DNA from 3 places in the Kitasatospora sp. NPDC087271 genome. Region 1 is predicted to be linked to each of the others. Evidence: riboswitches for the same ligand, from Rfam matches in the RefSeq annotation. Region 1 holds a riboswitch; each other region holds the start of a gene.
The links. Region 1 has a riboswitch for cyclic di-AMP ahead of ACIO9K_RS25585 (NlpC/P60 family protein). Riboswitches for the same ligand answer to the same signal wherever they lie in the genome.
Positions count from the first base shown of each region.

Region 2: it holds a riboswitch for cyclic di-AMP, as region 1 does, so the genes downstream of both, ACIO9K_RS06755 (M23 family metallopeptidase) here and ACIO9K_RS25585 (NlpC/P60 family protein) in region 1, are expected to answer to the same signal.
Region 3: it holds a riboswitch for cyclic di-AMP, as region 1 does, so the genes downstream of both, ACIO9K_RS10030 (transglycosylase family protein) here and ACIO9K_RS25585 (NlpC/P60 family protein) in region 1, are expected to answer to the same signal.

Region 1 covers NZ_JBIUYQ010000016.1:178,774-181,991, reverse strand. The annotation lists gene ACIO9K_RS25590 (NlpC/P60 family protein) at 31-1,065, shown strand; cyclic di-AMP (ydaO/yuaA leader) riboswitch at 1,403-1,552, shown strand; gene ACIO9K_RS25585 (NlpC/P60 family protein) at 1,563-2,708, shown strand; gene ACIO9K_RS25580 (NlpC/P60 family protein) at 2,936-3,218, shown strand, end outside.
Region 2 covers NZ_JBIUYQ010000002.1:797,715-800,932, reverse strand. The annotation lists gene ACIO9K_RS06760 (hypothetical protein) at 1-414, shown strand, start outside; gene ACIO9K_RS06755 (M23 family metallopeptidase) at 475-1,308, opposite strand; cyclic di-AMP (ydaO/yuaA leader) riboswitch at 1,321-1,479, opposite strand; gene ACIO9K_RS06750 (alpha/beta fold hydrolase) at 1,825-2,652, shown strand; gene ACIO9K_RS06745 (TetR-like C-terminal domain-containing protein) at 2,723-3,218, shown strand, end outside.
Region 3 covers NZ_JBIUYQ010000004.1:274,105-277,322, forward strand. The annotation lists gene ACIO9K_RS10020 (SDR family NAD(P)-dependent oxidoreductase) at 1-26, opposite strand, end outside; gene ACIO9K_RS10025 (cytochrome P450) at 302-1,597, shown strand; cyclic di-AMP (ydaO/yuaA leader) riboswitch at 1,808-1,975, shown strand; gene ACIO9K_RS10030 (transglycosylase family protein) at 1,981-2,898, shown strand; gene eno (phosphopyruvate hydratase) at 3,166-3,218, shown strand, end outside.

The DNA.
Region 1 (3,218 bases):
GTGAGGCCGATGGAAGAAGGAGCAATTCCCTTGGCCTCCCACCGCCGTCCCAAGCAGCCGAGCCGCGCCCGGGTCTCCGTGCTCACCGCTGCCGCGGCGACCGCGGTCGCCCTCTCCGCGCAGGTCGCCGCGCACGCCGCGCCCCAGCCGAGCAAGAGCGACGTCAAGGCGCAGATCGACCAGCTCCAGCAGGACCAGGAGCAGGCGGCGGAGAAGTACAACGGCGCCAAGGAGCGGGCCGACCAGCTCCGCAAGCAGTCCGACCAGCTGCAGGACAAGGTGGCCCGCAGCCAGGACGAGATGACCCAGCTGCAGACCGGCCTGGCCGGCGTGGCGGGCGAGCAGTACCGCACCGGCGGCATCGACCCGTCCGTCCAGCTGATGCTCTCCTCGGACCCGTCGGGCTACCTGGAGAAGGCGTCCAGCGCCCAGCAGGCAAGCGCCAGCGAGTCCGAGGCGCTCAAGGGCCTGCTGGACCAGCAGCGTCGGCTGGACCAGGAGAAGTCCGAGGCCGCCGCCGTCCTGGCCTCGCTCGACTCCACCACCAAGGACCTGAACCAGGCCAAGACGGACGTCAACCAGAAGCTGAAGGCCGCGCAGGACCTGCTGAACTCGCTCAGCGCCTCCGACCGCGCCGCGCTGCGGGCCCAGCAGCAGCAGGACGACCGCGCCTCGCGCGGCAGCGACCGTGCCGACCTCGGCAGCCTCCCGCAGGCCGGCGGCTACGCGGGCGTGGCCGTCGCCAAGGCGATGAGCAAGCAGGGCTCGCCGTACGTGTGGGGCGCCACCGGCTCGACCACCTTCGACTGCTCGGGCCTGATGGTCTGGGCGTACGGCCAGGCCGGCGTCTCGCTGCCGCGCACCTCGCAGGAGCAGGGCAACGTCGGCACCAGGGTCTCGCTGGACCAGGCCCAGCCGGGCGACCTGGTCATCTACGGCCCCGACCGGCACCACGTCGGGATGTACATCGGCAACGGCATGGTGGTGCACGCGCCGCACACCGGTGACGTGGTGAAGGTGATGAAGGTCGACGCGATGCAGATCAACACGATCCGCCGGGTCTGACGTCCCGACACGCCCGAAGGGCCCGTCCGGGCCTGTGATCCACGCCACCCTCGGACCGGGGGTGGCGTTCGGGTTTTGTCCGCAGCATGACTCCCCGATGAAGAGTGATCAGCTTTATGTACGGCGGTGATCACTATGTGTCATATTCACAAAAGAACTTTGGTCTTCTTCCGTCTTTTTTCTGACAAGGATTTGAACGGATCACGGTTCAGTTACTAGGGTCGTGCCCCGAACCACCGCACTCCCGATCACCCAGCCAGGGTGGCGGCGGTGGTTTCCGTCGAGTTCGTGACGCAGCGGGGCGGGCCCAGTGCCTGCCCGACGGGGAGCCCAGCAGTCGGGGGTGCTGTCGAACGGAGCCGGGGAACCACGTTCCTCCGGGGTGAATCGGCGCCAGGTCGGCCGGTGGAACGGCCGTGAGGCGTCGTAGGGCACGCTTCCGGCCCGAACCCGTCAGCTCACCCGGTAGACGGCGTAGGAAGAAGGAGTCCGCCTTCGTGGCGTCCCATCGTCGTCCCAAGCCCGCCAGTCGCACCCGGGTCTCGATCCTGACCGGCTTCGCCGCGGCGGCCGTCGCGCTGTCCGCGCAGTCCGGCGCCCACGCCGACCCGCAGCCGACCAAGGACCAGGTCAAGGAGCAGGTCGACCAGCTCAACGAGCAGGCCGAGGTCGCGACCGAGAAGCTCAACGCCGCCCAGGAGAAGCAGCAGCAGCTGCAGAAGCAGGTCACCGACCTGCAGGACCAGGTGGCGCGGCAGCAGGGACAGGTGACCGACCTCCAGGGCGGCCTGGCCGAGATCGCCGGCGAGCAGTACCGCAACGGCGGCATATCCCAGACCGTCCAGCTGATGTTCTCCGCCAGCCCGGACACCTTCCTGAGCCAGGCCGACACGCTGAACCAGGCCGGCGGCACCCAGAAGGGCCAGCTCAAGCAGCTCCAGGACGAGCAGCGCAAGCTCGACCAGGTGCGCTCCGAGGCCCAGGGCAAGCTCGCCGAGATGGAGACCACCACCCAGCAGCTGAAGAGCGCCAAGGACGAGGTCCAGGGCAAGCTCAAGGCCGCGCAGGACCTCTTCAACACCCTGTCCGAGCAGGAGCGCCAGGCGATCCGCGCGGCCGAGGAGAAGGCCGCCGCCGAGGCCAAGGCGAAGGCCGACGCCGCGGCGAAGGCCGCCCAGCAGCAGGCGGCGGCCCAGCAGGCCGCCGACCGCTCCTCCCGCGACAACAGCCGCACCGACCTGAGCGCGTCGCAGGCCCCCGCCGCGCCGGTCACCAAGCCGAGCGCCGGCAGCTCGCGCGGCGCCGCGGCGCTGTCCATCGCCGCCTCCAAGATCGGCAGCCCGTACGTCTACGGCGCCTCCGGCCCCGGCTCCTTCGACTGCTCGGGCCTGATGGTCTGGGCGTTCAACCAGGTCGACGTCTCGCTGCCGCGCACCTCGCAGGAGCAGGCCCACGCCGGTACCCGGATCGGCACCGACCTCTCCCAGGCCCAGCCCGGCGACCTGCTGATCTTCTACGGGGACGCCCACCACGTCGGCATCTACGCGGGCAACGGCCAGGTGCTGCACGCGCCCAAGCCGGGCGCGTCGGTCCGCTACGAGGCCGTCGGCAACATGCCGCTGACCTCCATCGTGCGGGTCTGATCCCCGCTCAGGCCCTCCCAGGCCCGGCCTTCCACCACGGAAGGCCGGGCCTGCGGCTTTTCCGGCGTCTCGGACTGATGTCCGATTGCGGGTCAAATATTCGGGTTGGCAGGGGTTTGGACTCGGTTGCCCGGACTCGCTAACGTCTGCCACCGGACTCCGCTTCCAGGGCCGCCCGCGTTGGGGCGGCGGCGGGGCCCCACCGCCGGATCGGAGCCGCTGCCGCCATGCCCGTGCACCGTCGTTCCCAACTGCTCGCCCGTGCGCTGGTGCTGACCGCGGCCGCCGCCACCGCCCTGGGTGTGACGACGGGCGGCAGTGCCCAGGCCGCCCCCGCCGCGCCGGACACGCCCACCCGCAAGGACGTCAAGGCGCAGGTGGAGCAGCTCTACGGCGAGGCCGAGCAGGCGTCCGAGAAGTACAACGCCGCCCAGGAGGCGCAGCAGCGGCTCCAGGGCGAGACGACCGTCCTCCAGGGCGAGATCGCCGTCGCCCAGGACCAGCTCAACC
Region 2 (3,218 bases), on a different contig from region 1:
GTGATCTCGGTCGGCATGGCCACCGACGGCGCGCGCCGGCTGCTGGAGCAGGGCCTGATGCGGCGCAGCTACCGCAACCTGGCCGAGCTGACCGCGCTGGGCCGGCCGATGCCGGACGAACTGGCCGGGGACTTCGGGGCGTTCGAGGAGGCCGCGGTGGAGGCCGCGCTCGACCTGTACGGGGAGTGGACGGTGCCCGGGCTGCCGCGACTGCTGGTGGAGGAGTTCCCGGACCTCGCGCCGGAGCCGGGGCAGGAGGAGATCGACGCGTACCTGGCCGGGCTGGCGCAGGAGGAGTTCGACGCCCGCCTGGAGGGGCTGGCGGGCCCGGCGCAGGAGGAGTTCGACGCGCACCCGGCGGAGCCGGCGCACCCGGCGGAGTCGGCGGAGTCGGCGGACCCGGCGCAGGAGTGACGCGGCGAAGCCCCGGCCGCGGTGCCTTCTGGTTCCGGCGGCCGGGGCTTCGCGGGTGCGTCAGGGGTTGAGGCCGCGCTGCTGGAACCAGGTCTCCGGGTCGACGGGGGCGCCGCCACCGGGGCGGACCTCCACGTGCAGGTGCGCGCCGGTGACGTTGCCGGTGGCGCCGACCTTGCCGATCTGCTGGCCGGAGCCGACCTTGCCGGAGCCCTTGATGATCGAGGAGAGGTGGCAGTACCAGATCTCGGTGCCGTCGGGCAGGGTCTCGACGATCCGGTAGCCGTACGAGCCGGACCAGCCGGCCGAGGTGATGGTGCCCTGGCCGACCGCGTAGACGGGGGTGCCGGTGTCGGCGGCGAAGTCCAGGCCGGTGTGCAGGTGGGCCCAGTAGCGGGCGCTCTGGCCGTAGTGGGCGGTGAGGTGGTAGTCGCGCACCGGCAGGGTGAGGGCGGCGGCCTTGGCCCGCTCGGCCTCCTCGGCGGCCCGCTTGGCCTCGGCCTCCTTGGCGGCGGCCTTGGCCTCCGCCTCCTTCGCGGCCTGGACGCGGGCGTCCTCCTCGGCGGCGGTGCGCTGGCTGTCGGCCTGCAGCTGGATGCGGGCGGCGAGCGCGAGGCCGGGGTCGGCGGAGAGGGCGACCGGGGTCTCGTCCGGGGTCTCGATGGCGGGGGCGGCGGCCGGGGTGGCGGAGGCGAAGCCGGTGGCGCCCAGGGTGGCGGCGACGGCGGTGACGCCGAGCAGCGGGGAGGTCCCACGGACCTGACGCGGCATCCGGTGCCGGTTGGTCTCGGCCTCCGGGCCCGCGTACTCGGGGCCGTCCGGGCCGGGGTGGTCGAGGAGCCGGGTACCTGCTGCGAGGCCGGCCGGGTGTGCCGGAGTGTGCGTCGACGCCACGGAGGCGCGCTCCTTTCCTTCCTTCGCGCCTACCGGGTTAGCTGACGGGTTCGGAGCAGGAAGGTCTCCTACGGCCGGGCCGGAGCCCCGCCGATTCACCCCAAGGAACGTGGTTCCCCGGCTCCCTGACCTGCCCGGAGGCCGGTCGGCGGGATTAGGCGACGGCGCACGGTGCCGTCTGGGTACGGCGTTGACGACCGCGCTGCGTTATCAAACGTTAATCCTAGGAGGCCCTGATTCCAAGCCGTTCGCCCGGGACGACCGGAGACGGGCGGGGCACTCCGGGGCACGACGGGCGTTTTGTTCCCCTTGGGCACCCCTGCACCCCCTTGAGCACCGTTGACGCCACCTCACGTGATCGGACGTCAACGAACGACCCTTCATCCGCGCACTCCCCGCCGGCCTCCCCCGCTCCGCAGGGCGCGAGGGCTTGACGGCTAAGGCTATTAGCCTTAGCTTTACGGCTATCGGCGGCAGCGCCGAAGCCCCGCACCGGCAACCCTCCGGAGGCCCACCGTGAACGCCACCAGCGCCCCCACCACCCAGTACCTCGACGTCACCGGCGGCCGCCTCGCCTACGACGACACCCGACAGGGCGACGGCGCCCCCGTCGTGCTGCTCCCCGGAATGCTCGACACCCGCGCCGCCTACCGGCACCTCCGCCCGCTGCTGGCCGCCGCCGGCCGCCGGGTCGTCACCATGGACCTGCGCGGCTTCGGGGAATCCTCGATCATCTGGGACGACTACTCCCCCGCCGCCATCGCCACCGACGTCCTCGCCCTGCTCGACCACCTCGGCATCGACCGCGCCGTCCTGGTCGGCAACTCCTACACCGGCGCGACGGTCGTCAAGGCCGCCGGCGACGCCCCCGAGCGGGTCGCCGGCATCGCCCTGATCGACGCCTTCGTCGAGAACCCCCCGCCCGGCGCCCTCATGCGCGGCGCCCTCCGCGTCATGGGCTTCCTGACCGTCCACTCGCCCGCCTTCTGGGGCCTCTACCACCGCAAGCTGGCCTACCCGGGCGCCAAGCCCGCCGACTTCGACCCGTACGTGGCCGGACTCGTCGCCGCCATGCGCACCCCCGGCCGCAAGACCGCCACCCGCGGACACGTCAGCGGGGACTCCGCGCCCGTCGGCTGGACCGCGGCCGTGCGCTGCCCCTCGCTCGTCATCATGGGCAGCAAGGACCCCGACTTCCCCGAGCCGGAAGCCGTCGCCGACCGGCAGGCCGCCGCGCTCAACGCGCGGAAGGTCATGATCGACGGATCCGGGCACTACCCGATGGCCGACAACCCGCAGGCCACCGCCGGCGCCCTGCTGCCCTTCCTCGCCGAACTCGCCTGAGCCCCGCCCGCCCACGTCAGCCACGCCACGCCCCGCCACGTACGCCTTCCACCGACGGAGAGCCCACACCATGCCCCGAGTAGGACTCACCCCCGAGCAGGTCGTCGACCACGCCATCGCCCTCATCGACGAGCAGGGCGCCGACGCCCTCACCCTGGCCGCCGTCGCCGCCCGGGCCGGGGTCGCCACCCCGTCGCTGTACAAGCACGTCAGCGGCGGCCTCGCCGAACTGCGGCGGCTCATCGCCGTCCGGGTCACCGAGGAACTCGCCGACCGGCTCGCCGAGGCCGCCGTCGGCCGCAGCGGCGACGACGCCGTCGACACCGTCCTGCGCGCCTACCACGCGTACGCCACCGAGTACCCGCACCGCTACAACGCCCTCCCGCAGGCCCCGCAGCCGGACGACGACCTCACCCGCGCGGCCGGCCGGCTCGTCGGGGTGATCATCGCCGTCCTGCGGGAGTACGGCCTCGACGGCGCGGAGGCGATCCACGCCGCCCGCACCGTCCGCTCCGTCGCCCACGGCTTCGCCTCCCTCTCCATCGGCGGCGGCTTCCAGCTCGCCG
Region 3 (3,218 bases), on a different contig from region 1:
ACGACGACTGCCCCGCTGACCCGCATGGTCTGCTCCTCCCTGTGGGCGACACCGCACCGGCGCCCACGATTTCTGCGGAGGATCGTAGGCAGGTCCTGACCCTCCGCAACAGGGATTACCCCTCAGGTGACCAGGGTCACGCCCGCCACCCGGCCAAGAGCTGTCCAAGAGCTGTCCACGGACCGTCCACGGGGCGTCCACGGAGCGTTGACGGGCCGTCCGCCGGGTGTCGACGATCCGGCCCCGCCGGTCGCGTCCGCCGGAGGCGGTGCGGCCCCGACCCACCGGATACGGTCGACGCATGCCAGTGCAGCCCGATCCCGCCGCCCCGCAGCTCTTCACCTGGGAGTTCGCCACCGATCCGTACCCCGCCTACGCCTGGTTGCGCGAGCACGCCCCGGTTCACCGCACGACGCTGCCGAGCGGGGTGGAGGCCTGGCTGGTGACCCGCTACGCGGACGCGCGGCAGGCGCTGGCGGACGGCCGGCTGTCGAAGAACCCGGCGCACCACAGCGAGCAGGCGCACCGCACCGGGCGGGTGGGAATTCCGGGGGAGCGCCAGGCGGACTTGATGACGCATCTGCTGAACATCGACCCGCCGGACCACACCCGGCTGCGCCGGCTGGTGTCGAAGGCGTTCACGCCGCGCCGGGTGGCGGAGTTCGAGCCGCGGGTGCAGCAGCTCACGGACCGGCTGATCGACGGCTTCGCGCAGCGCGGTTCGGCGGACCTGATCCACGAGTTCGCGTTCCCGCTCCCCATCTACGCGATCTGCGACCTGCTGGGCGTGCCGGCCGAGGACCAGGACGACTTCCGGGACTGGGCCGGGATGATGATCCGGCACGGCGGCGGCCAACGCGGAGGCGTGGGGCGGGCGGTGAAGCGGATGCGGGCGTACCTGCTGGAGCTGATCCACCGCAAGCGGGCGGATCCGGGTGATGACTTGATCTCGGGCCTGATCCGGGCGAGCGACCACGGCGAGCACCTGAACGAGAACGAGGCCGCCGCGATGGCGTTCATCCTCCTGTTCGCGGGGTTCGAGACGACCGTCAACCTGATCGGCAACGGCACGTACGCGCTGCTGCGCAACCCGGAGCAGCGCAGGCTGCTGCAGGAGTCGGTGGTGCGCGGCGAGACGGCGCTGCTGGAGACCGGGATCGAGGAACTCCTGCGCTACGACGGGCCGGTGGAGATGGCGACGTGGCGTTTCGCGACGCGGCCGCTGTCGATCGGCGGGGTGGACATCCCGGTGGGCGATCCGGTGCTGGTGGTGCTGGCCGCGGCGGATCGCGATCCGGCCAGGTTCGCGGACGAGAACACCCTGGACCTGGCCCGCACGGACAATCCGCACCTGGGTTTCGGCCACGGGATCCACTACTGCATCGGCGCCCCGCTGGCCCGCCTGGAGGGGCGGAGCGCACTGGCCACGCTGCTTTCCCGGCTGCCGGACCTGCGGCTCGCGGAAAACCCGGAGAACCTGCGCTGGAGGGGCGGCCTGATCATGCGCGGCCTGCGGGAACTCCCGGTCGAATTCACTCCGGAGACCCGCTCTCCGCACGCGCCGCCGGTCACGCCGACCGCCGCCCCGACACGCTGACGGCATGTCTCCGGCGGCCCGTGGAGCCAGGTCTGAACCCGCATTAATCCGGACATACCGCCGCCGTTGGTAGGCGATTGACCACGCGCCGTAATTTGTGTGTGATATCGGTGATATGAGCTTGTTATTGGTCTGATGATCTGTCTACTCTCCCTGGAGTTCGCAGCTGCGGACCTCGTGCGCGGAACGCCGAATCCTGCCCGCCGCGTCACGGGAAACCGACCAGACCCTGGGCAGGGGCGGGGGAACCAGGTTTGTTGCCGTTCCCCGACGGCTTGGGGTGAAGCCGCCCGAGCGGAATCGTTTCCGCTTTCGGCGGCCGGGCCACCTCCCGGTCCGAACCCGACAGCTCACCTCGCAGGCGTGCGGAGAGGGACCTCTTCATGCTGTTCGTTGGAACCGGCCGCCACCGCCGTCGCACCCAGACCGAGAAGGCCATCGCCGTCGCCGGTGTGGCCGGCGTCGGACTCGCGATGCCGCTCCTCACCGCCACCGGCGCCTCCGCCGCCCCGGCCTCCACCTGGGACGCCGTCGCCCAGTGCGAGAGCGGCGGCAACTGGAGCATCAACACCGGCAACGGCTTCTCCGGCGGCCTGCAGTTCACGCCCAGCACCTGGAAGGCGTACGGCGGCACCTCCTACGCCCCGCAGGCCAACCAGGCCAGCAAGGCGCAGCAGATCTCGGTCGCCGAGAAGGTGCTGGCCTCGCAGGGCCCGGGCGCCTGGCCGGTCTGCTCCCAGAAGGCCGGCCTGAGCAAGGGCGGCGCCCCGGCCTCCGTGGACACCTCCACGGACGCCAAGCCCGCCAAGCAGTCCGCCGCCAAGCCGACCCAGCAGGCGCAGGCCCCGAAGCCCGCCCAGCAGCCGGTCAAGCAGGCCGCCCCGAAGCCGGCCGCCCAGCAGCCCGTCCAGCAGGCCCCGCAGCAGACGCAGCCGCAGACCCAGGGCTTCTCCGGCAAGGCCGGCTGGGATGCCGACGCGAAGGTGTACTGGTACCAGAACAACGGCGCCTGGTACTGGACCAGCCACCAGAGCGTCTACCAGCAGTACGCGGGCCAGCCCGCCGCCCAGCCGCAGTACGCGCCCCGCGCCGCGCAGCCCGCGCAGTCCGCCCCGGCCGCGCAGCCCGCCGCCGCGCAGGGCGGTCACGACTACACCGTCCGGGCCGGCGACACGCTGTCGACGATCGCCGCCGCCCAGGGCGTGTCCGGCGGCTGGCAGTCGGTGTACGACGGCAACCGCGGCACCGTCGGCGGCAACCCCAACCTGATCATGCCCGGCCAGGTGCTGCACCTCGGCTGAGCGGCCCGGGCCCTGAACGGCCCGCGCCCTGCGGGCGAAGGGGGACGGGACCCGTCCCCCTTCGCCCGCATTCCCCCGTATTCGCCCGCTTCGATCGGGCAAGCAGGTGAACTACCGGTGGGTAGCCGGGCCACACGCTGAGACGGGACCGAGGCCAGCGCGGCCCCGGGGGCCGGGGCGGTTAGGCTCTGGTCGTAACGACTCCGCAATCGTCCCGCCGGCAGCACCCAACGTCAGCCGGACCCTGCTTCCGCAAGGAGATGCCTCGTGCCGTCCATCGATGTCGTCGTAGCCCGTGAGATCCTCGACTCGCGTGGCAA